Regions from separate parts of the Streptomyces sp. NPDC050658 genome, predicted to be linked through region 3. Evidence: riboswitches for the same ligand, from Rfam matches in the RefSeq annotation. Region 3 holds a riboswitch; each other region holds the start of a gene.
What was found. Region 3 has a riboswitch for thiamine pyrophosphate ahead of thiC (phosphomethylpyrimidine synthase ThiC). Riboswitches for the same ligand answer to the same signal wherever they lie in the genome.
Positions count from the first base shown of each region.

Region 1: it holds a riboswitch for thiamine pyrophosphate, as region 3 does, so the genes downstream of both, ACIBKX_RS29500 (thiamine ABC transporter substrate-binding protein) here and thiC (phosphomethylpyrimidine synthase ThiC) in region 3, are expected to answer to the same signal.
Region 2: it holds a riboswitch for thiamine pyrophosphate, as region 3 does, so the genes downstream of both, thiO (glycine oxidase ThiO) here and thiC (phosphomethylpyrimidine synthase ThiC) in region 3, are expected to answer to the same signal.

Region 1 covers NZ_JBITGM010000009.1:319,592-326,692, reverse strand. Annotated here, with positions in the region: gene ACIBKX_RS29510 (ABC transporter ATP-binding protein) at 1-592, opposite strand, end outside; gene ACIBKX_RS29505 (iron ABC transporter permease) at 592-2,277, opposite strand; gene ACIBKX_RS29500 (thiamine ABC transporter substrate-binding protein) at 2,253-3,338, opposite strand; TPP riboswitch at 3,423-3,540, opposite strand; gene rlmN (23S rRNA (adenine(2503)-C(2))-methyltransferase RlmN) at 3,589-4,695, opposite strand; gene ACIBKX_RS29490 (FG-GAP and VCBS repeat-containing protein) at 4,800-6,191, opposite strand; gene ACIBKX_RS29485 (phosphatidate cytidylyltransferase) at 6,360-7,101, opposite strand, start outside.
Region 2 covers NZ_JBITGM010000001.1:419,601-426,701, reverse strand. Annotated here, with positions in the region: gene ACIBKX_RS02010 (thiazole synthase) at 105-902, opposite strand; gene thiS (sulfur carrier protein ThiS) at 910-1,128, opposite strand; gene thiO (glycine oxidase ThiO) at 1,125-2,318, opposite strand; TPP riboswitch at 2,316-2,429, opposite strand; gene ACIBKX_RS01995 (NAD(P)/FAD-dependent oxidoreductase) at 2,615-3,781, shown strand; gene ACIBKX_RS01990 (Rv2175c family DNA-binding protein) at 3,871-4,236, shown strand; gene thiE (thiamine phosphate synthase) at 4,320-4,973, shown strand; gene metF (methylenetetrahydrofolate reductase [NAD(P)H]) at 5,105-6,025, shown strand; gene ACIBKX_RS01975 (hypothetical protein) at 6,070-6,942, shown strand; gene ACIBKX_RS01970 (NAD(P)/FAD-dependent oxidoreductase) at 6,953-7,101, opposite strand, start outside.
Region 3 covers NZ_JBITGM010000006.1:166,541-173,641, forward strand. Annotated here, with positions in the region: gene ACIBKX_RS22025 (LacI family DNA-binding transcriptional regulator) at 1-568, shown strand, start outside; gene ACIBKX_RS22030 (metallophosphoesterase) at 857-1,957, shown strand; gene ACIBKX_RS22035 (hypothetical protein) at 2,140-3,015, shown strand; gene thiC (phosphomethylpyrimidine synthase ThiC) at 3,112-4,899, opposite strand; TPP riboswitch at 4,892-5,046, opposite strand; gene ACIBKX_RS22045 (YibE/F family protein) at 5,118-6,530, shown strand; gene ACIBKX_RS22050 (SsgA family sporulation/cell division regulator) at 6,652-7,089, opposite strand.

The DNA of each region.
Region 1 (7,101 bases), on a different contig from region 3:
CCAACTCGTGGAAGAGTTCCCGGAGTTCGACGACGAGGCGTTCCCGGAGCGAACGGTCGAGCTGCCCGAGCGGCTCGTCCAGCATCAGCAGCCGTGGCCGTGGCGCGAGCGCCCGGGCCAGCGCCACCCGCTGCTGCTCCCCGCCGGACAGCGAGCCCACCGCCCGCCGCTGCGCCCCCGGCAGCCCCACCAGATCGAGCAACTCGGCCACCCGGTCGGCCTGTTCGCCGCGCGTCGCACCGCGCATCCGCAGCCCGAAGGCGACATTGCCCGCCACGTCACGCTGCGGGAAGAGCTGATGGTCCTGGAACATCAGGCCGACGCCCCGCTTGTGCGCGGGCACCCCGCGCTGGTCGCGGCCGTCGAGCAGGACCTGCCCCGCGTCCAGCTCCTGGAGCCCCGCGACGGCCCTGAGGAGCGTCGACTTGCCGCTGCCGCTCGGCCCGAGGACACACACCGTCTCGTGCTCGGCGACCTCAAGGCCGACGCCGTCGAGGACGGCCCGCTCCCCGAACCGCACCGTCGCGTCCGCCAGCGTCAGCAGCCCCGCACGCGTCGTCGCCCCCGTAGCCACACCTGCGGCCGCATCCATCAGAACTCCCCTGTCGTGCGGTCGGTACGGAGCCGTTCGAGCAGCAGCAGCGACACCGCACACACCACCATCAAGATCGTCGAAAGGGCCATCGCCTGGCCGTAGTTGAGCTCCCCGGCCCGCCCGAGCAGCCGCGCCACGGCGACCGGGAGCGTCGGGTTGTCCGGCCGCGCGATGAACACCGTCGCGCCGAACTCGCCGAGCGACACGGCGAAGGCGAACCCCGCGGCGATCAGCAGCGCCCGCCGCACCATCGGCAGGTCGACCTCCCGCCACGCCCGCAGCGGCGACGCCCCGAGCACGGCCGCCGCCTCGCGCAGCCGCCCGTCCACGGCACGCAGGACGGGCAGCATCGTGCGTACGACGAAGGGAACGCCCACCAGCGCCTGGGCCAGGGGCACCAGGATCCAGCTGGAACGCAGGTCGAGCGGCGGCTTGTCGAGCGTGATCAGGAAACCGAAGCCGACCGTCACGGCGGACACCCCGAGCGGCAGCATCAGGAGCGCGTCGAAGCCGCGCACCAGACGACCGGCCTTCCGGGTCAGCGCGGCGGCGGCGAGACCGCCGATCAGCAGGGCGATGGCGGTGGCGGCAAGGGCGTACTGGAGCGAATTCCAGACGGCCTCGATCGGCGGGACGAGGAAGGCGCCGCCGTCCGCCGAGGTCAGCTCCTTGTAGTAGGTGAAGCCGTAGCCGCCGGGACCGCTCAGCGACCGTTCGATCAGCACGCCGAGCGGCAGCAGGATCAGCACGGCCACCGTGAGCATGACCCCGCCGAGCAGCGCCCACTGGCCCGCGCCGCGCGGCCGGCGCGCGACCGTGGCGGCGTCGACCAGCTTCAGTGCGGTCTCGCGCCGACGCACGGTCCACGCGTGCACGCCGAGGATCGCGCCGACCGCCGCGAACTGCACGAGGGTCAGGACGGCGGCCGTCGGCAGGTCGAGGAGCTGGGCGGTCTGCCGGTAGATCTCGACTTCGAGCGTCGAGTACGCGGGGCCGCCGAGGATCTGGACGACGCCGAAGGAGGTGAAGGTGAAGAGGAAGACCATCAGCGCGGCCGCCGCGACGGCCGGGCCGAGCGCGGGCAGCGTCACCGTCCGCCAGGCGGTCCAGCGCGACGCGCCCAGCATCCGTGCGGCCTCTTCCTGCCGCGGATCGAGCTGCGACCACAGCCCTCCCACGGTCCGCACGACGACGGCGTAATTGAAGAAGACATGGGCGAGCAGAATCGCCCACACCGTCGTGTCGAGCCGCAGGCCCCACATCTCGTCGAACAGACCCCCGCGCCCGATCAGCGCGAGGAACGCGGTCCCGACGACGACGGTGGGCAGCACGAACGGCACTGTGACGACGGCCCGCAGCACCTGCTTGCCCCTGAACTCGAAGCGCGCGAAGACATACGCGCCGGGGAGCGCGATCAGCAGCGTGAGCGCGGTCGACGCGAGCGCCTGCCAGGTGGTGAACCAGAGCACGTGCCGGATGTCCGACTGCCCGAGCACCTCCGCGATCCGCCCGAACTGCCACTGCCCGCCCACCTTCAGGCCGCGCGCGACGATCGCGGCGACCGGATAGGCGAAGAACACGGCGAAGAACGCGACGGGCACGGCCAGCAGACCGAGCCGCGCCGCGCTCCCACGCGTGAGCCCCTTACGGGACCTGCCTACTTCAGTACGAGCGAGGTCCACGACTTGACCCACTGCTCACGGTTGTCGGCGATCTTCTCCGGGGCCATGGTCTGCGGCTTGTCGACGCTCACGCCGTGCTCCGTGAACAGTTCGGGCAGCTTGGTGTCCTTGACCGCCGGGTTCACGAACATGGAGAGCGGCAGGTCCTCCTGGAACCGCTTGCTGATCAGGAAGTCGATCAGCGCCTTGCCGCCCTTCTCGTTCCGCGCGCCGTTCAGCAGGCCCGCGAACTCGATCTGGCGGAAGCAGGTGCCGGTGGCGACGCCGGTCGGCGCCTCCTTGGGCTGCGGCTTGGCGTAGAGCACCTCGACGGGCGGCGAGGAGGCGTAGGAGACGACGAGCGGCCGGTCGCCCTTGGCCTTCTTGCCGCCGGCGGAGCCGGAGAACTCCTCGTTGTAGGCCTGCTCCCAGCCGTCGACGACCTTGACGCCGTTGGCCGTGAGCTTCTTCCAGTAGCCCTGCCAGCCGTCGTCGCCGTACTCGGCGGCGGTCCCGAGCAGGAAGCCGAGGCCGGGCGAGGACGTCGCGACGTTCTCGGTGACCAGCAGGTCCTTGTACGCGGGCTTGACCAGGTCGTCGAGCGTCTTCGGCGGCGCGAGCTTCTTGTCGGCGAAGTACTTCTTGTCGTAGTTGACGCAGATGTCGCCGCTGTCGACGGGCGTCACCCGGTGCTTGCCCTTGTCGAGCTGAAGCTCGGCGGGAATCCCGTCCAAGCCCTTCGCCTCGTACGAAGCAAAGACACCCTGGTCGAGCGCGCGCGACAGCAGGGTGTTGTCCACCCCGAAGAAGACGTCCCCCTGCGGGTTGTCCTTCGACAGGATCGCCTTGTTCACGGCGGCGCCCGCGTCCCCGTCCTCGAGGACGTTGACCTTGTAGCCGGACTTCTTCTCGAACTCCTTCAGTACGTCCTTGGAGACGTTGAAGGAGTCGTGGCTGACGAGCGTGACGCTCTTGGAGCCGGCGGCCTTGTCGCCGCTGTCCGAGCCGCCGCACGCGGAGAGCGCGACGAGCCCGAGGCCGACCGCGACCGCGGTGACCGTGACCTTCTTGGTGGTGCTCACTGAGATCATTCCTCCTGGGTGTGACCAGGAAGAGACGCGGCCCTGCCCGCGGACCGGGAGAGGTCCGCGGGCAGGGCGCAACAGCTTGAGTGGTGTCCGAACTTCCTACCCGGAATGACCCGGGCAAGGTTCAGAGGGTCTGCGGCCAACCTGTCCTTGGCTGCCGCACTCTCAGCGCTGTGGCGCTCCCCTGTCGGAATATGCAGATGTGCGAACACTCGGCCATCAGGCAGTCGTGTTCAGGCCAAGCCTAACGCTCGGCCGCCGCGAGCTGTCCGCACGCCCCGTCGATCTCCTGGCCACGGGTGTCACGGATCGTGACGGGCACCCCATGGGCGGCGATGGCCTCCACGAAGGCCTTCTCGTCCTCGGGGCGGGAGGCCGTCCACTTCGAGCCCGGCGTCGGGTTCAGCGGAATGAGATTGACGTGCACGGGCTTGCCCCTGAGCAGCCGGCCGAGCCGGTCACCGCGCCACGCCTGGTCGTTGATGTCCCGGATCAGCGCGTACTCGATGGAGAGCCGGCGCCCCGACTTGGCCGCGTACTCCCAACCCGCGTCGAGCACCTCACGCACCTGCCAGCGCGTGTTCACGGGTACGAGGGTGTCGCGCAGCTCGTCGTCGGGCGCGTGCAGCGAGATCGCGAGGCGGCACTTGAAGCCCTCGTCGGCGAACCGGTGGATGGCGGGCACGAGACCCACGGTCGACACGGTGATGCCGCGCTGCGAGAGCCCGACCCCGTCCGGCTCGGGATCCGTGAGCCGACGGATCGCCCCGATCACCCGGTTGTAGTTGGCGAGCGGTTCGCCCATCCCCATGAAGACGATGTTGCTCAGCCGCGCGGGCCCGCCGGGAATCTCCCCGTCCCGCAGCGCCCGCATGCCGTCCACGATCTGGTGCACGATCTCGGCGGTGGACAGATTCCGGTCGAGCCCGGCCTGCCCCGTCGCACAGAACGGACAGTTCATCCCGCACCCGGCCTGCGACGAGATGCACATCGTCACGCGGTCCGGGTAGCGCATGAGCACGGACTCGACGAGCGTCCCGTCGAAGAGCCGCCACAGCGTCTTGCGCGTCGTGTCGTCGTCACAGCTGATGTGCCGCACCACGGACATCAGCTCGGGAAGCAGCGCCTCCTGAAGCTTCCCGCGCGCCCCGGCCGGGATGTCGGTCCACTGCTCCGGGTCGTGCGCGTACCGCGCGAAGTAGTGCTGCGAGAGCTGCTTGGCGCGAAACGGCTTCTCGCCGACGGCGGCGACGGCTTCCTTGCGCTCGGCGGGCGTGAGGTCGGCGAGATGCCGCGGCGGCTTCTTGGCTCCGCGGGGCGCGACGAAGGTGAGTTCTCCGGGTACAGGCATGGTCCGTCCAGTGTCGCAGACGGGCGGGGGTGCGCCTGCTGTGCGTGGCGGGGGGCCGGGGGCTCCCCGGGAGTACGCCCCTCCGCCGCTGCCAGCGCCTCCCCTCAGCCGACGTCCCTCGCCGTGAACCGGCTCTCGTACTTCATCCCCTCGTCCGTGCCCCGCAGCACCCAGAACGCGTCCAGGTCGCGCTTCTTCGGGTTCAGGAAGCCGGGGGCGCCTACCACCACGTCCAGGTGTTTGTCGCCGTCGGTGTCGAGCAGGGGGCCCACGACCGTGATGCGGTTGCGGGTCGGGCCGCGGCCTGCGGCGGGGGTGTCGCTGCCGGGGATGCCGGGGGTGTCGAGGGTCATCGCCTGGGCTGCCCCGGCTCCGCCCTTCGCCCCGCTCTTGGCCGTGAGCAGGGCGGGGATCAGCCAGACCACGCCGTTGCTGTCGTTGGCGCCGGTCGCCGATGTGACCAGGTCCGCCTTGCCGTCGCCGGTGACGTCGCCGAGCGCGGTGCCGCCCATGCCGCCGTACTGCGTCGCGTCCGTCAGGCCCGGCGGGTCGGCAAGGCCCACCCCGTCCCGCTTGCCGCGCTCGGGCCCGGAGCGGGTGCTGAGGCGGTAGCCGGCGCCCAGTTGCCGCTGCGCCGCGGTGAAGCCGGCCGAGTACAGGTCGTCGATGCCGTCGCCGTCCACGTCGCCCGGCTGCCCCTCCAGACCGATGTCGGGGCGCTCGCGACGCTCGGCGAGCTTCAGGCCTCCCTTTCCGCCGCGCAGATACTGCAGCCCGCTGATGGTCACATCGCCGTCGCCCTCCATCTCCGGGTCGGTCCAGTGAAACCAGATCGCCAGGTCGGTGGCCTTGTCCCCGTCGAAGTCCCCGGCCAGGAAACGGCCGGGAATCGAGTCCGGCCACCGGCCGTTGCTCAGGCTCTGCCGCCGGGCGGGGGCGCCGTCGCGCTTGACGGGGCCGTACCAGACCGTGCCCTCCGGGCCCCCGGTGCCGCCGGGGAAGAACAGGTCGGCGTTGCCGTCCCCGTCGAAGTCACCGGTGGCGGCGGGGCTGCCCGGCGCCCCGGAGAGCGGCTCAGGGGCGCCCACCCCGCGCGGCCCGCCCCACAGCACGACCGGCTTGCCGCGCTCCGTCGCCTGGATCAGATCGGTGAAGCCGTCGTGGTCCAGATCGGTGCGCAGCAGCCGCGTCTGCTCGGGCCCGGTCTTCGACTCCGGCCGGGCCGCGACCGTGCGGCGGCGCGGATCGAGTCCGTCCGCCGAGCCGTACACCACGACCAGGCTCCGGCCCCCCACCACCGCCGCGAAGTCGTCGTAACCATCGCCGTTGAAGTCCCCCGGCCGGGGCCGCTCCGACGGCTTGCCCGCCTTGGGCCGCTCGGCGGCGTTGTCCTCACCGTCGGCCGGGCTCTCCGAAGCGCCGCACCCCGTCGCGAGGAGCACGGCTGCCAGCGCTCCGGCGGCGAACTTCAGCGGCACCTGCACGAGCCGTTCCATGGGACCTCACCTGTCGACGACGTCGGAAAATCACACACTGGACAGCCGACAGGGCAGGAAGGTTGTGTCGCGGCCATCGGGTGTACGAGGCGGAGAGCCGACCGGGGTGACGAGAAGGGGCCCGCCGTCCCACCGGACGACGAGCCCCTCACGTAACAACTACGCAGGTCAGCCCGACCCTACAAAGATCACCAGCAGCAGCCACACCACCGGCGCCGTAGGCAGCAGGGAATCCAGCCGGTCCATGATGCCGCCGTGGCCCGGCAGCAGCGTGCCCATGTCCTTGATGCCGAGGTCCCGCTTGATCATCGACTCGCCCAGGTCACCGAGTGTGGCGCTCACGCCGACCGCGAGGCCGATGAGCAGACCCTGCCACCAGCTGCCGCCGTCGATCAGGAACTCCATGCACAACGCGCCCGCCGCCATCGCGAACGTCACCGCTCCGACCAGGCCCTCGCGGGTCTTGCCGGGGCTGATGCGCGGCGCGAGCTTGTGCTTGCCGAAGCGCCAGCCGATCGCGTACGCCCCCGTGTCGCTGACCACGGTCAGCAGCAGGAAGGTGAGCACACGCTGCGGCCCGTCGTCCGCGGTGAGCATCAGCGCCACGAACGTGGCGAGGAACGGCACGTAGAACGCCGCGAAGACGCCCGCCGTGACGTCCTTCAGATAGCCCTCGGGCGGTTCGGTCATCCGCCAGACGAGCACCGCGAGCGCGGTGAGCGCCATCGCGACCCAGGCACCCTCGGCCCCACGGACGTATCCGGCGACGACCATCGCGGCGCCGCCGACCGCGAGCGGTACCAGCGGCGCCTTGATGCCCTTGCGTTCCTCGAGGCGTGAGGTGAGCTCCCAGAGGCCGACCACCACGGCGACCGCTATGACGCCGACGAACACGGCCTTCACGATGAAG
Region 2 (7,101 bases), on a different contig from region 3:
AGCCGCCACCGACACCGATGCCCGTGCGGTCGGCTTCAGAGCGTGACTGCAGCCGACCTGTGACGCGGGAGCCGCTTGTCAGGGACCTGCCCGCCCGCCGCCGCTCAGAAAGCCGGCCGCTCCCGGTGATCCAGCACGGCCAGGCCCTCCGCGGGAGAGGACGCCTCGGCGAAGTGCCGCCGCGGAATCCGCCCCGCCCGGAAGGCCAGCCGCCCCGCCTCCACCCCGTGCCGCATGGCCTCCGCCATGAGCACCGGCTCCTGCGCCCGCGTCACCGCGGAGGCGAGCATCACACCCGCGCACCCCAGCTCCATCGCGAGCGCCGCGTCGGACGCCGTGCCCGCCCCCGCGTCCAGGATCACCGGCACGCGCGCGTGCTCGACGATCAGCTGGAAGTTGTGCGGGTTGCGGATGCCGAGCCCGGAGCCGATGGGCGATCCGAGCGGCATGATCGCCGCACAGCCCGCGCCCTCCAGCTTCCGGGCGAGGACGGGATCGTCGTTCGTGTACGGAAGGACCGTGAAGCCGTCGTCGACCAGCGTCTCGGCGGCGTCCACGAGCTCGATCGGATCCGGCAGCAGCGTGCGCTCGTCCGCGATGACCTCCAGCTTGATCAGATCCGTGCCGAGCGCCTCCCGCGCGAGCCGCGCGGTCAGCACGGCCTCGCCCGCGGTGTAACAGCCCGCGGTGTTCGGCAGGACGCGGATGCCGAGCCGGCCGAGCACGGAGAGCACCGAGCCCTGCACGCCCGGATCGAGGCGGCGCATCGCGACGGTGGTCAGCTCCGTCCCGGAGGCGATCAGGGACCGCTCCAGGACGTCCAGGCTGGGCGCACCGCCCGTACCCATGATCAGCCGCGAGGAGAACGTGAGCCCGCCGATGACGAAGGGATCGTCTGCCATGGTCGGTTCAGCCTCCTTGGACGGCGGTGAGTACTTCGACGCGGTCGCCGTCGGCGAGCGCCGTGGTCGACCACCGCGCGCGCGGGACGACGGTTTCGTTGAGCGCCGCGGCGACACCGGAGTGCGCCGTGGTGAGCGTGGCGACGAGGGCCGCGAGCGTGGTGCCCGCGGCCACGTCGCGGACCTCCCCGTTGACGGAGACGGCGCAGTCGGCTGAGAGGGTCATGCGGGCTGCTCCAGGAGAGACGGTGCCGAGAGGGCCTGGCCGAAGCGCAGGGGAGTGAACGCCCTTGCCTCGTCGGGCAGTTCGCCGGTGGTCAGGGAGTGCGCCATGACGTCGCCGGTGACGGGCGTGAGGAGGACGCCGTTGCGGTAGTGCCCCGTGGCCAGCTGCAGTCCGGGCAGCTCGGTGGCGCCGAGCATCGGCGCGTTGTCGGGGGAGGTGGGGCGCAGGCCCGCGCGGGTCTCGGTCAGCGGCAGTTCCGTGATGCCGGGGACCAGCTCGTGGGCGTCCCGGAGCAGCTCGTACACGCCGCCCGCGGTGACCGTCGTGTCCCAGCCGAGCTCCTCGCTGGTCGCGCCGACGACCAGCTCGCCGTTCTCGCGCGGCACCAGATAGACCTGGCTGCCGCGCACGACGGCACGCACCGTACGGCTCAGGAACGGCGCGTAGCGCTCCGGCACCGTGAGCCGGAGCACTTGCCCCTTGACCGGCCGAACGGGCGGCAGAACCCCCTCAGGGACCCCTGAGAGCCGCCCGCTGAGGCTGCCCGCCGCCAGCACGGTCGCACCGGCGGCCAGAGCGGTGCCGTCGTCGAGGACGACGCCGGTCGCCTTCTCGCGTACGACGGTCAGCCGCCGGGCCCACGCGCGGTGGAAGGCCACACCGGCCCGCTCGCAGGCCACGAGCAGCGCCGCGGCGAGCCTGCGCGGGTCGACCTGGTGATCGCCGTCCACCCGCAGCCCGCCCCGCACGCCCGGCGCGAGCATCGGCTCCAGGCGGCGGCACTCGCGCCCGCTCAGCCACTCCGACTCGAGCCCCGACCGGCGCTGCAGGGCGTGCAGTTCGCGCAGATGGGCGCGGTCGTCGGCGTCGAGCGCCACGGCGAGCGTGCCGCACGCGCGGTAGCCGAGATCCCGGCCGCTCGCCTCCGACAGCTCCTCGGCGAACCGCGGATAGCGCCGCGCGGAGGCCAGATTCAGGCCGAGCAGCGTCTGCTCGCCGTAGTGCAGTTCGGTGACCGCGGCCAGCATGCCCGCGGCGACCTGCGCCGCGCCGCCGCCCGGTTCGGGGTCCACGACCGCGACGGACAGGCCGCGCTGGGCCGCCCGCCAGGCCGTGACCAGGCCGATGATGCCGCCCCCGACGACAAGGACGTCCGTCGTCTTCTGGGGTGGTGGTGTCTGTGGATGCATGGGTGTCCAGCCCCTCCCTTCGCCGGCATGACCCGGATCAGGTTCGTACGGTCGGAGGCCGTCCCAGCCTCCCTCTCAGCCCGGTGCGTCCGGGCTCCCGCGAGTGCTCTGCACCGGCCACCCTAGCCCGTCGTCCCCGGAGGCAGTAGGGGGAGCTGTCCGGGTATGGGCAGTGACGGTGTGTCAGAGATCTCCTCGCCGCGCTCTGAGGTCCGCGTCGTACGCCGTCCTACAGTGATCGGGTGAGCGAGCAGCGGAAGCAGGCAGAGCGCCGGGTGGTCGTCGTCGGCGCGGGGATGGCCGGGGTGCAGACCGCGGTGGCCCTGCGCGAGCAGGGGTTCACCGGTGCGGTCACGCTCATCGGGGCGGAACCGCACCAGCCGTACGACAGGCCGCCGCTGTCCAAGGCGGTACTGCTCGGCAAGGCGGAGGGCTCCGCCTTCGACGTCGACTTCGAGGCGCTGGGCATCGAGCTGAGCCTGGGCCACGAGGTGACGGGCCTGCGCCCTGCCGACCACCAACTGGACACCGCCACCGGACCGGTGCCCTACGACGCCCTGGTCATCGCGACCGGCGCCGAGCCGATCCTGCTGCCCGGCGTCTCCGGAGTGCCCGGCGTCCATCTGCTGCGCACCCTGGACGACGCCGAGCGGCTGCGGCCCGTGCTCGCCGAGCAGCACGACATCGTGGTCGTCGGCGCGGGCTGGATCGGCGCCGAGTTCGCCACCGCCGCGCGCGAGGCGGGCTGCGCGGTCACCGTGGTGGAGGCCGCCGAGCGACCGCTCGCGGGGGCGCTGCCCGCCGAGGTCGCCGCGCCGATGGCCGGCTGGTACGCGGACTCCGGGGCCGAACTGCGCACCCACGCGCGCGTGCGGAGCGTCGAGCCCGGCACCGTTGTCCTGGACGACGGGACCAGGCTTCCCGCGGGCGCCGTCGTCGTCGGCATCGGCGCCCGGCCCGCCACGGACTGGCTCACGGACTCCGGGATCGCCCTGGGCGCCCACCGGGAGGTCATCGCCGACGACCACCTCCGGACGTCCGAGACGGACGTGTACGCGGTCGGCGACTGCTCCTCCTTCCCTTCGGGAAGGTACGGGGAGCGCCTCCTGGTCCATCACTGGGACAACGCGCTCCAGGGCCCGCGCACGGTCGCGGCCAACATCATCGGCGAGACCCCCGCGGCGTACGACCCGGTGCCGTACTTCTGGTCCGAGCAGTTCGGCCGCTTCGTCCAGTACGCGGGACACCACGCCTCCGCCGACGCCCTGGTGTGGCGCGGCGACCCGGCGGGCGCCGCCTGGACCGTGTGCTGGCTGCGGGCGGGCGCCCTGGTGGCGGTGCTCGCGGTGGGGCGCCCCAGGGACCTGGCCCAGGGCCGCAAGCTGATCGAGTCCGGCACGCACCTCGATCCGGACAAGGCGGCGGATCCCTCCGTGCCGCTCAAGAAGGCCGTCCGGGAGTAGCGGCAGAGACGGCGGCGGGGGAGGAGCCGCCAAGGCGACGGCGGCCGCTCCCACGCCCTCTGTCGGTCCCCGGGGATACGCTTTGCCGTGTGACCGAGATTGACGCAAAGACTGATGCTCTCGTCCCCGACTGGCTCCACCTCCCCGACATCGCCGAAATGCTCGACGTCGAGGTGACGCGCGTGCGCCAGCTGGTCAAGGAAGGCCAGCTGATCGCCGTGCGCCGTGGTGAGAACCGCGCGCTCCAGGTGCCGGCCGCCTTCATCGACGGCGACAAGGTCGTCAAGGGCCTGACCGGCACCCTGACGCTCCTGAGGGACGACGGCTTCACCGACGAAGAGATGCTGGAGTGGCTCTTCACTCCCGACCCGACCCTGCCGGGCACCCCCGCGCAGGCGCTGAGCGAGAATCGCGGCACGGAGGTGAAGCGCCGCGCCCAGGCGCTCGCCGTCTGACCTGAACCGAAACCGCGCGGTGTACGGGCCGCGGCACGCTCCGAGCGGCCCGTACGCCACCGATCACCCGGGGGGAACACTCCATGGCCATCACGCCTGCCCGCGAGCAGCTCGCCGACGCCCGCCTCTACCTGTGCGTGGACGCCCGCAAGCGCCAGGGAGACCTTCCGGAGTTCCTCGACGCCGTCCTCGCGGGCGGCGTCGACATCGTGCAGCTGCGCGACAAGGGCATGGAGGCGGCCGAGGAGCTGGACCACCTCCAGGTCTTCGCCGACGCCGCGCGGCGGCACGGAAAGCTCCTCGCCGTGAACGACCGCGCGGACGTCGCGCACGCCATCGGCGCCGACGTGCTGCACCTGGGCCAGGGTGACCTGCCGGTGCCCGCCGCCCGCCGCATCCTCGGCGATGACGTGCTCATCGGCCGCTCCACGCACGCCGAGTCCGAGGCCGCCGCGGCGGCCGTCCAGGACGGCGTGGACTACTTCTGCACGGGCCCCTGCTGGCCGACCCCCACCAAGCCGGGCCGGTACGCCCCCGGCCTCGACCTGGTGCGCTACACCGCGTCGCTGGGCACGGACCGCCCCTGGTTCGCCATCGGCGGCATCGACGCGGGCAATCTGGACGAGGTGCTCGAAGCGGGCGCCCGGCGTGTCGTCGTCGTCCGGGCGATCACCGAGGCGGACGACCCGGCGGCGGCCGCCGCCGAGTTCGCCAAGCGGCTCCGGGCCGCCGTCTAGCGGCCGGACGCCCGCACGCTAGGGGCTGACGGGCGGTCGTACAGGGGGTCGCGGGGCCGTACCCCCAGACCTCTGTCCGGAAGGTGGACGGGGATTGGCCGGTAGCGGGGCCCCGTCGCTAACCTGCCCGTATGGCCCTAGGCACTGCTTCGACCAGGACAGATCGCGCACGCACCGTGCGCGACATGCTCGCGACCGGCAAGACCACGTACTCGTTCGAGTTCTCGGCGCCGAAGACCCCGAAGGGCGAGCGCAACCTGTGGAACGCCCTGCGCCGGGTCGAGGCGGTGGCCCCCAGCTTCGTCTCCGTGACCTACGGAGCGGGCGGCTCGACGCGTGCGGGCACGGTCAAGGAGACCCAGCAGATCGTCGCGGACTCGACGCTCACGCCCGTCGCCCACCTCACCGCGGTCGACCACTCCGTGGCCGAGCTGCGCAACATCATCGGGCAGTACGCGGACGCCGGGATCCGGAACATGCTCGCGGTCCGGGGCGACCCGCCCGGCGACCCCCTCGCGGACTGGGTGAAGCACCCCGAAGGCCTCACGTACGCCGCCGAACTGGTCCGCCTGATCAAGGAGTCGGGCGACTTCTGCGTGGGCGTCGCGGCCTTCCCCGCGATGCATCCGCGCTCGGAGGACTGGGACACGGACGTCCGGCACTTTGTCGACAAATGCCGCGCGGGCGCCGACTACGCGATCACCCAGATGTTCTTCTACCCGGAGGAATATCTGCGCCTGCGTGACCGCGTCGAGGCCGCGGGCTGTACGACGCCGATCATTCCGGAGATCATGCCGGTGACGAACGTGCGCATGCTGGAGCGACTGCCCCAGCTCAGCAACGCCAGCTTCCCGCCGGCGCTCAAAGAGCGCATCCTCACAGCCAAAGACGATCCGGCGGCTGTACGCTCCATTGGCATCGAGTTCGCGACGGAGTTCTGCGCACGTCTCCTCTCCGAGGGTGTGCCGGGGCTGCACTTCATCACGCTCAACAACTCCACGGCGACGCTGGAAATCTACGAAAATCTGGGCCTGCATCACCCGCAGGCCTGAACGGCCGTACCCCTGGGGCGGCGGCCTAGGGGAGAGGGGCGTACATGGGCTGGACGGTCCTCTACATCGCGTTCGGATGCGTCGCGCTGTGGCTGCTGGGCGAGGTGCTGCTGCAGTACAAGGCGCGGCTGCGCTGGCGGCTGCTGGCCTTCGGGGGCTTCCTCGGGGTGGTCGTCGGCGTCCTGATGCCGTCGGTGGTCGTCATCGGCGCCGGCGCGATCGCCTTCGCGACGGGACAGACGTACGTGACGCTGTCCTTCCGCCGCGGCTTCTCGACCGGCTGGGCCCTCGGGGGCCAGCCGGGCCTGAGCAAGCGCCGCAAGACGACGCAGCGCGCCGAGGTACAGGACCCGACGCTCCAGGTCTCCGACCTGGAGTACCAGCACCCCGACCACCCCGCGCCGCCCGAGCACGCGCCGGAGGTCGGGGTCTACGCGCCGGAGCCGATGCCGGACGACACGGGCCAGTACGGCGTGTACAGCGACTCGGCGTACGCGCAGCAGCAGTCCGCCCAGGACAGCGGCTACGGCTACGACACGTACTCCGCCGCGGGCTATGACCCCCAGCAGCCCTACGCCTACGGGGAGACCGGGCAGCAGCAGTACGCCGCGTACTCCGACCCGTACATCGGCACGCAGACGTACGGCGGCGGCCAGAGCTACGACACGTACGGCGACCAGCAGCAGTACGCGCCCTACCCCGCGGCCGACTCCTACGGAGGCGACGCCGGGACCTACAGCGAGACGCCGCCCGGCGGCGTGTGGGTGCCCCAGCAGCGCAACGCCGAGGACCCCTACGGGTCGTACGGGAGCTACGGGGGCGAACTCCCGCCCGAGCAGCCCTACCCCGACCAGGGCGGGCAGCACCTCGACGGGAACGGGTACGACGCCGGGTACAACGAGCAGTACCGGTACTGACGGCGGCGGCTCACTGCGAGCCGCGGAACTCCGGGCCCTCCACGATCAGTCCGGCGACCAGCGTGCCCGACATGCCCGCGTGCGGCAGACCGCCGCCCGGATGCGACCAGCCGCCGACCGCGAACAGACCCGGTACGCGCGTGCCGTTGGCCGGGTGCA
Region 3 (7,101 bases):
CGACCACGAGGCCGCCGTACTGGAGATCCTCGACCATCTGGCGGCGGCCGGCGCCCGCCGGATCGGCCTGCTCACCGGGACCACCACGGACACGTACACCCATCTGTCCACGACGGCCTATCTGCGCTGGTGCGAGCGCGTCGGCCAGGACCCCGTGTACGAGTCCTACCCGGCCCACGACCCCTGCGCGGGCGCCGTCGCCGCCGACCGGCTGCTCGCCCGCCCCGACCGTCCCGACGCCGTCTACGGCCTCTTCGACCCGAACGGCACCGACCTCCTCGCGGCGGCCCGCCGCTACGGACTGCGCGTACCGGACGACCTGCTGCTGGTGTGCTGCAGCGAGTCGACCGTCTACGCCACCACCGAGCCGCCCATCACCACGCTCTCGCTGAAGCCGCGGCGGATCGGCACGGCCGTCGTCCAGCTGCTCATCGACGCCATCGAAGGGCTCGATTCGGGCCGCCCGGTCGAGCAGGTGATACCGACGGAGCTGATCGTGCGCACCTCGTCCGAGCGACGTCCGCCGCGTACGACGGTCAGCCCGCCCCGCTCGCCCGGCACCGGCTGAGCGGACGGCGTATCCAGAAGGGCCCGACCGGGCAGGTTGCGGGGGCCGATCGGCGGGGAGGACATCCCTGCCGATCGGTGCTGCCTGGCGCCGACCGGTACGGCCCGGTCGTGATCTGTGGGGAAACCTCTGCCCAATTCGGGAGAAAACCTCGGTGAACTGGGGTCCAGCACTGATTCACCACCCCTGGTGCACCACACAGCGCGAGTCGCATTCCTATGATGGGCGGACGACACCGCGGGCCGCTGCGACCAGGCAGTCCGATCTCGGTGCAGATGCGGCGCAATGGTGGTGGAGGGGTCGATGACTCAGGGGGCCGGTCAGGGACCCGATGTGCGGACGGCGACGCTGCGCGACTTCCGCGTACCGGCGTACGTCCATGAGACCGGTCCGGTCGACGGAAGTGCGAGGGACGCGGCGGCTGTGGGCGGCTCCGGGGACCTTCCCGGCGTACCGGACGACGGCTACACCCCCACCCAGCGCGATCTCCCCGTCATCAACCGCGGCGACACCGTGCAGGTGAACGTGCAGGCCATGCCGGAGCCCCCGCAGGCACCGGCCGGCGACGGGCACGGCCCGCTGTATGTCGTCGGCGATGTGCACGGCTACCTGGACGAGCTGCTCACGGCACTGCACGAGCAGGGCCTCATCGACGGCGAGGGCGACTGGTCCGCGGGCAACGCCCGCCTCTGGTTCCTCGGCGACTTCACCGACCGCGGCCCCGACGGCATCGGCGTCATCGACCTCGTGATGCGCCTGTCCGCCCAGGCTGCGGCCGCGGGCGGCTACTGCAAGGCGCTGATGGGCAACCACGAACTGCTGCTGCTCGGCGCGAAGCGGTTCGGCGACACCCCGGTCAACTCGGGCGCGGGCACCGCCACCTTCCAGGCCGCCTGGCTCCTGAACGGCGGCCAGAAGACCGACATGGAGCGTCTGGAGGACCACCATCTGCAGTGGATGGCCCGCCTGGACGCGATCGAGGCGGAGGACGGGCATCTGCTCATGCACTCCGACACAACCGCCTATCTGGATTACGGCGACTCGATCGAGGCCGTGAACGACACCGTCCGCGAGACACTCACGCGCAACGACGCGGACGAATGCTGGGACCTCTTCCGGAAGTTCACCAAGCGCTTCGCCTTCCGCGACGAGTCGGGCCCCGCTGCCGTACGCGAACTCCTCGACATGTACGGGGGCAGTCGCATCGTCCATGGCCACAGCCCCATCCCGTATCTGCTCGGCGATGTCGGCTCGGAGGATGACTCGGACGGCGGCGGCCCCGTCATCGAGGGACCACATATCTACGCAGACGGCCTGGCCATCGCCATGGACGGCGGAGTGACCATGGCCGGAAAGCTGCTGGTCTGCCAACTCCCCCTGGATAGCTGAGCGTTCGCTGGGCAAGCGCACCACTACAGGATCACGCTGGCCAGGGGGCCTATTTCTGGAAACCCCCTGTCACCGCGTGCCGTCACGGCTCTACCATCGGCTTATCCGTAGCAGGCTCCCCTCCGTTTCTGCCCGACGGCTCGTACCCATGCGAGTCACCAAGCCCTACGGAGCATCGGGGGATGCACATGAACAGCGCTCCACACCTGCTCAATGAGGACCGCCCCGAGTTCGAGCGGATCCTCGATGAGGCGCTGCGCACCGCACCGAATCGTCCGGATCTTGCCGCAGTGGGCCAGCGGCTCAACACCGAGCAGCTGCGCACCATGGCCCTGAACGCCACTGCGCTGATCACGGCCGCCGCCACGACCGAGTACACGCACTATGTGAAGGTCCGCGAGCAACTGCGCGAGAGCGGATCTGCCGCACCATCGATACGGGAACGGAGCAGCCAGAGCGAGGCGGAAGCCGGTTCGGGCGGCCTCGGACTCGCCACCACGATGGGGGAGGTGACCGCCGAGACCTCAGGGGCGGGGGCGATCGCCGTCGTCGCGGTGCTCGCACCCGTGCTCGCCGGGGCGGCCGCCGCGATCTTCCTGCTGGTGGGCTACATCCTGAAGATGCTCAACCCCGAGCCCGCCTTCGCGGACACCCTGCTCACCGCGGGATGGCTGTTCGGCGCGCTCACCGCGGGAGGCATCCTGGTCGCCGCGATCGGGCTGCTCCTGACCGCTCTGCGCAACGGCTCCACCTCGCTCCAGGCGGACTCGCACGGAGAACGGAACGAGGAGGTGGTCCGCGCCAGGGAAGCCTGGGGCGAGGCACTCCTGGAGCGCGGCGTCCTGCCGTTCCTGCGGGAGGCGCTCGCGGATCCGGGGGCGGCGCACGTGGCCCGTACGCCGTCGGCGGACCCGAGCAGCCGCATGCCTCAACTGGGCTACCACCGGCCCGGGTTCAGCAGCCCTGACGGCGGGCCCTCCGCGGGCCCGCGGCCGAGCTACTCGAGCCCGGACTTCTCGAGCCCGGACTTCGGCGGGCCCGACCACAAGCCGGAGTAGCGGGGCGCCGCGAGCGGGCACGGCTGTGGGTCCCCCAACGGCTGTTGGGAGACCCACAGATTCGCGCTGTCCGGATGCCTCCGGGGATTCGGCGGCTCAGTCGGCGATCGGCAGGTACACGCGGTTTCCGGCTGCCGCGAACTCCTTGGACTTCTGCTCCATGCCCGCGGCGATCTCGTCCTGGTCCAGGTCGCCGCCGTGCTGCCTGCGGATGTCCTGGGAGATCTTCATGCTGCAGAACTTCGGCCCGCACATCGAGCAGAAGTGCGCCGTCTTCGCGGGCTCGGCCGGCAGCGTCTCGTCGTGGAACTCCCGCGCGGTGACCGGGTCGAGGGCCAGATTGAACTGGTCCTCCCAGCGGAACTCGAAGCGCGCGTCCGAGAGCGCGTCGTCCCAGTCCTGCGCGCCCGGGTGCCCCTTGGCGAGGTCGGCTGCGTGGGCCGCGATCTTGTACGTGATGACACCGGTCTTCACGTCGTCACGGTTGGGCAGGCCCAGGTGCTCCTTGGGCGTGACGTAGCAGAGCATCGCCGTGCCCCACCAGCCGATCATCGCGGCGCCGATGCCGGAGGTGATGTGGTCGTAGGCGGGGGCGATGTCCGTGGTGAGCGGGCCGAGCGTGTAGAACGGCGCCTCCTCGCAGATCTCCTGCTGGAGGTCGATGTTCTCCTTGATCTTGTGCATCGGGACGTGACCGGGGCCCTCGATCATCGTCTGTACGTTGTGACGCTTGGCGATCGTGTTGAGTTCCCCGAGCGTCTTCAACTCGGCGAACTGCGCCTCGTCGTTGGCGTCCGCGATCGATCCGGGCCGCAGGCCGTCGCCGAGCGAGTACGTCACGTCGTACGCCGCGAGGATCTCGCAGAGCTCCTCGAAGTGCTCGTAGAGGAAGCTCTCCTTGTGGTGCGCCAGACACCAGGCGGCCATGATCGAGCCACCGCGCGAGACGATGCCGGTCTTGCGGCGCGCGGTGAGCGGGACATACGGAAGGCGCACGCCCGCGTGCACCGTCATGTAGTCCACGCCCTGCTCGGCCTGCTCGATGACCGTGTCCTTGTAGATCTCCCAGGTCAGCGCCTCGGCCTGGCCGTCGACCTTCTCCAGGGCCTGGTAGAGCGGCACGGTGCCGATGGGGACGGGGGAGTTGCGCAGGACCCACTCGCGGGTGGTGTGGATGTTGCGCCCTGTGGAGAGGTCCATGACCGTGTCGGCGCCCCACTTGGTCGCCCAGGTCATCTTGTCCACCTCCTCCTCGATGGAGGAGGTGACCGCGGAGTTGCCGATGTTGGCGTTCACCTTCACCAGGAACCTCTTGCCGATGATCATCGGCTCGATCTCCGGGTGGTTCACGTTCGCGGGGATCACCGCGCGGCCCGCGGCGACTTCCTCCCGGACGATCTCGGGATCGATGTTCTCCCGGATCCCGATGAACTCCATCTCGGGCGTGATCTCGCCGCGACGGGCGTACGCCAGCTGCGTCACCGCCTGGCCCTGGCGGCCGCGGCGAGGCTGGCGCGGGCGGCCGGGGAAGACCGCGTCGAGGTTCTTGAGCCCGCCGCGCGGCGAGGTGTGCTTGATGCCGTCGTCCTCGGGACGGGGCGGGCGGCCCACGTACTCCTCGGTGTCGCCGCGGGCGATGATCCAGTTCTCCCGCAGCGGCGGCAGACCGCGGCGGACGTCGGTCTCCGCGGCCGGGTCGGTGTACGGCCCTGAAGTGTCGTACAGGGTCACGGCCTTGCCGTTGGTGAGGTGCACCTGGCGGACCGGCACGCGCAGATCGGGGCGTGAGCCCTCGACGTACGCCTTGTGCCAGCCGATGGACTTCCCGGCCTCCGCGCCCTCGGGCGTGCTGGAGGCAGGCGTGCGTGCGTCCGATGTGGTCATGAGACCTACTCCCTACGCCGGCATTACCCGGTAACAGGTTCGGCGGTCGACGCAGCGGATTCCGTACTGCTCGTGCACTCTTGTGCCGATTCGTACGGAGGTCAGCGCCCTCTCAGCCCGGTGCTCCGAGCTCCCGCGATTGCAAAGGTGCCTCCACGCTAGCGTCATATCGGGCGCGCTGAACAGAGGGCCCCCTCCGTTCTTGCGATGATCGGGCAGTGACCACCACAGAGCCGCCGCCGCGTCCGCCGTCCCAGCCGCCGTCCGGGCCGCCCTTCCCGAACCCTCACGGGGACGGGCACGGGCACTCGCACAGCCATGGTCCGGCGGCGCCCGTCTCCCGGCATCTGCGCAAGGTCATCGCGGCGGTGCTGATTCCTTTCGCCACCGCGGTCGTCGTGGGTCTCGTCGTGCTCTGGCCCGGCGGCGCACCCGGCCACGAGCGCACCGGAGTCGGCTTCGACCGGCAGACCGAGTCCGCGACGGTGACGAAGGTGCAGGAGCTGCCCTGCGAGGACGTGAACGCCTCGCAGCCCCCGCCGACCGGTGACACGTCCACCGCCGAGGGGCAGACCGCGGAGTCCCGCGCGAAGGGCACCTGCAAGAAGGCGACGGTCGAGGTGACCAGCGGCAAGGACAAGGGCCGCACCTTCACGGAGATCGTCCAGCCTGACTCACCACGGCAGTTGCGCGAGGGCCAGCAGGTGGTGGTCGCCTATGAGCCCAAGGCACCGGAGGCGCTGCAGTACTCCGTCACCGACGTGAACCGCAAGATCCCGATGGCGCTGCTCGCCGGGATCTTCGCCCTCGCCGTCGTCCTGGTGGGGCGGATGCGCGGCGTCATGGCCCTGGTGGCGCTCGCCCTGAGCTTCCTCGTGCTGACCTTCTTCATCCTGCCAGCGATCCTCCAGGGGTCGAATCCGCTGGTGGTGGCGGTGGTCGGGGCCAGCGCCATCATGCTGATCGCGCTCTATCTGTGCCATGGACTCACGGCGCGTACGTCGGTCGCGGTGCTCGGCACCCTGATCTCGCTGCTCCTGATCGGGCTGCTCGGCTCGGTCTTCATCGGCTGGGCCTCGCTGAGCGGCAACACGGACGACAACACCGGCCTGATCCACGGCCTGTATCCGGACATCGACATGAGCGGTCTGCTGCTCGCGGGCGTCATCATCGGCTCCCTCGGTGTCCTCGACGACGTGACGGTCACCCAGACGTCGGCGGTCTGGGAGCTGCACCAGGCCAACCCGACGATGGGCTGGCGCGGCCTGTACCGCGCGGGCATCCGCATCGGCCGCGACCACATCGCCTCCGTGGTCAACACCCTGGTCCTGGCCTACGCGGGCGCCGCGCTGCCGCTGCTCCTGCTCTTCTCGATCGCGCAGAGCAGCGTGGGCACGGTGGCCAACAGCGAGCTGGTCGCCGAGGAGATCGTGCGCACGCTGGTCGGCTCGATCGGCCTGGTCGCCTCGGTCCCGGTGACGACGGCCCTCGCGGCGCTGGTGGTGTCCGCGGATCGGGCGGGTGGTGTTGCGGGGACTGCTGGGGCCTCTGGTGCTCCTGCGGCGTCCGTGGCGCCCGCGGCGGCAAAGCAGCGAAGGGGCGGCGGAGGCGGACGACGACGCAAGGCGTGAGCGGACCGGGGTCCAGGGCCCGGGCCCGGGTCCGGGTCCGGGCCAGGACCGGAGTCCGCGGCCGCGGCAATGCCGTGAAATGCACCAATCTGCCATCCCGCGGCGTCCGTTGGCCCCGAGGTCAGCCCGCGCTCTGCTCCTCCGCGAGGATCCGGTCCAGCGCCTCGTCCAGGTGGGTCTCGAAGTCGGCGAGCGCCCGCTCCTGCCCGAGCGGCACCAACTTGTCCGTGCGGTCCAGGAACGCGAGCAGTGGCGGAACCCCCACCCGGAACAGCGCCTGATCGCCGCCGACCTGCAGCCTGATGAGGACCTCGTCGAGCAGGTCGGGGTCGGTGGGCGCGATGTGCACATCACCGTCGCCGCATGCCCTGCCCACCCCGTCGATCAGCAACTCGCGCCCGAAGGCCCAGGTCACCGGAGCGTCGCCGGGGAGATGGAAGGTCAGCCGGACGGCGTAGGGATCCGCGGTCTCATAGCGCAGCTCCACCGGGATGCGAAACGACAACTCCTCGGAAACAAGGAAGCTCATCATGACCTCTGCCTGCACCGACTCGCGCATCGCCCGCCTACC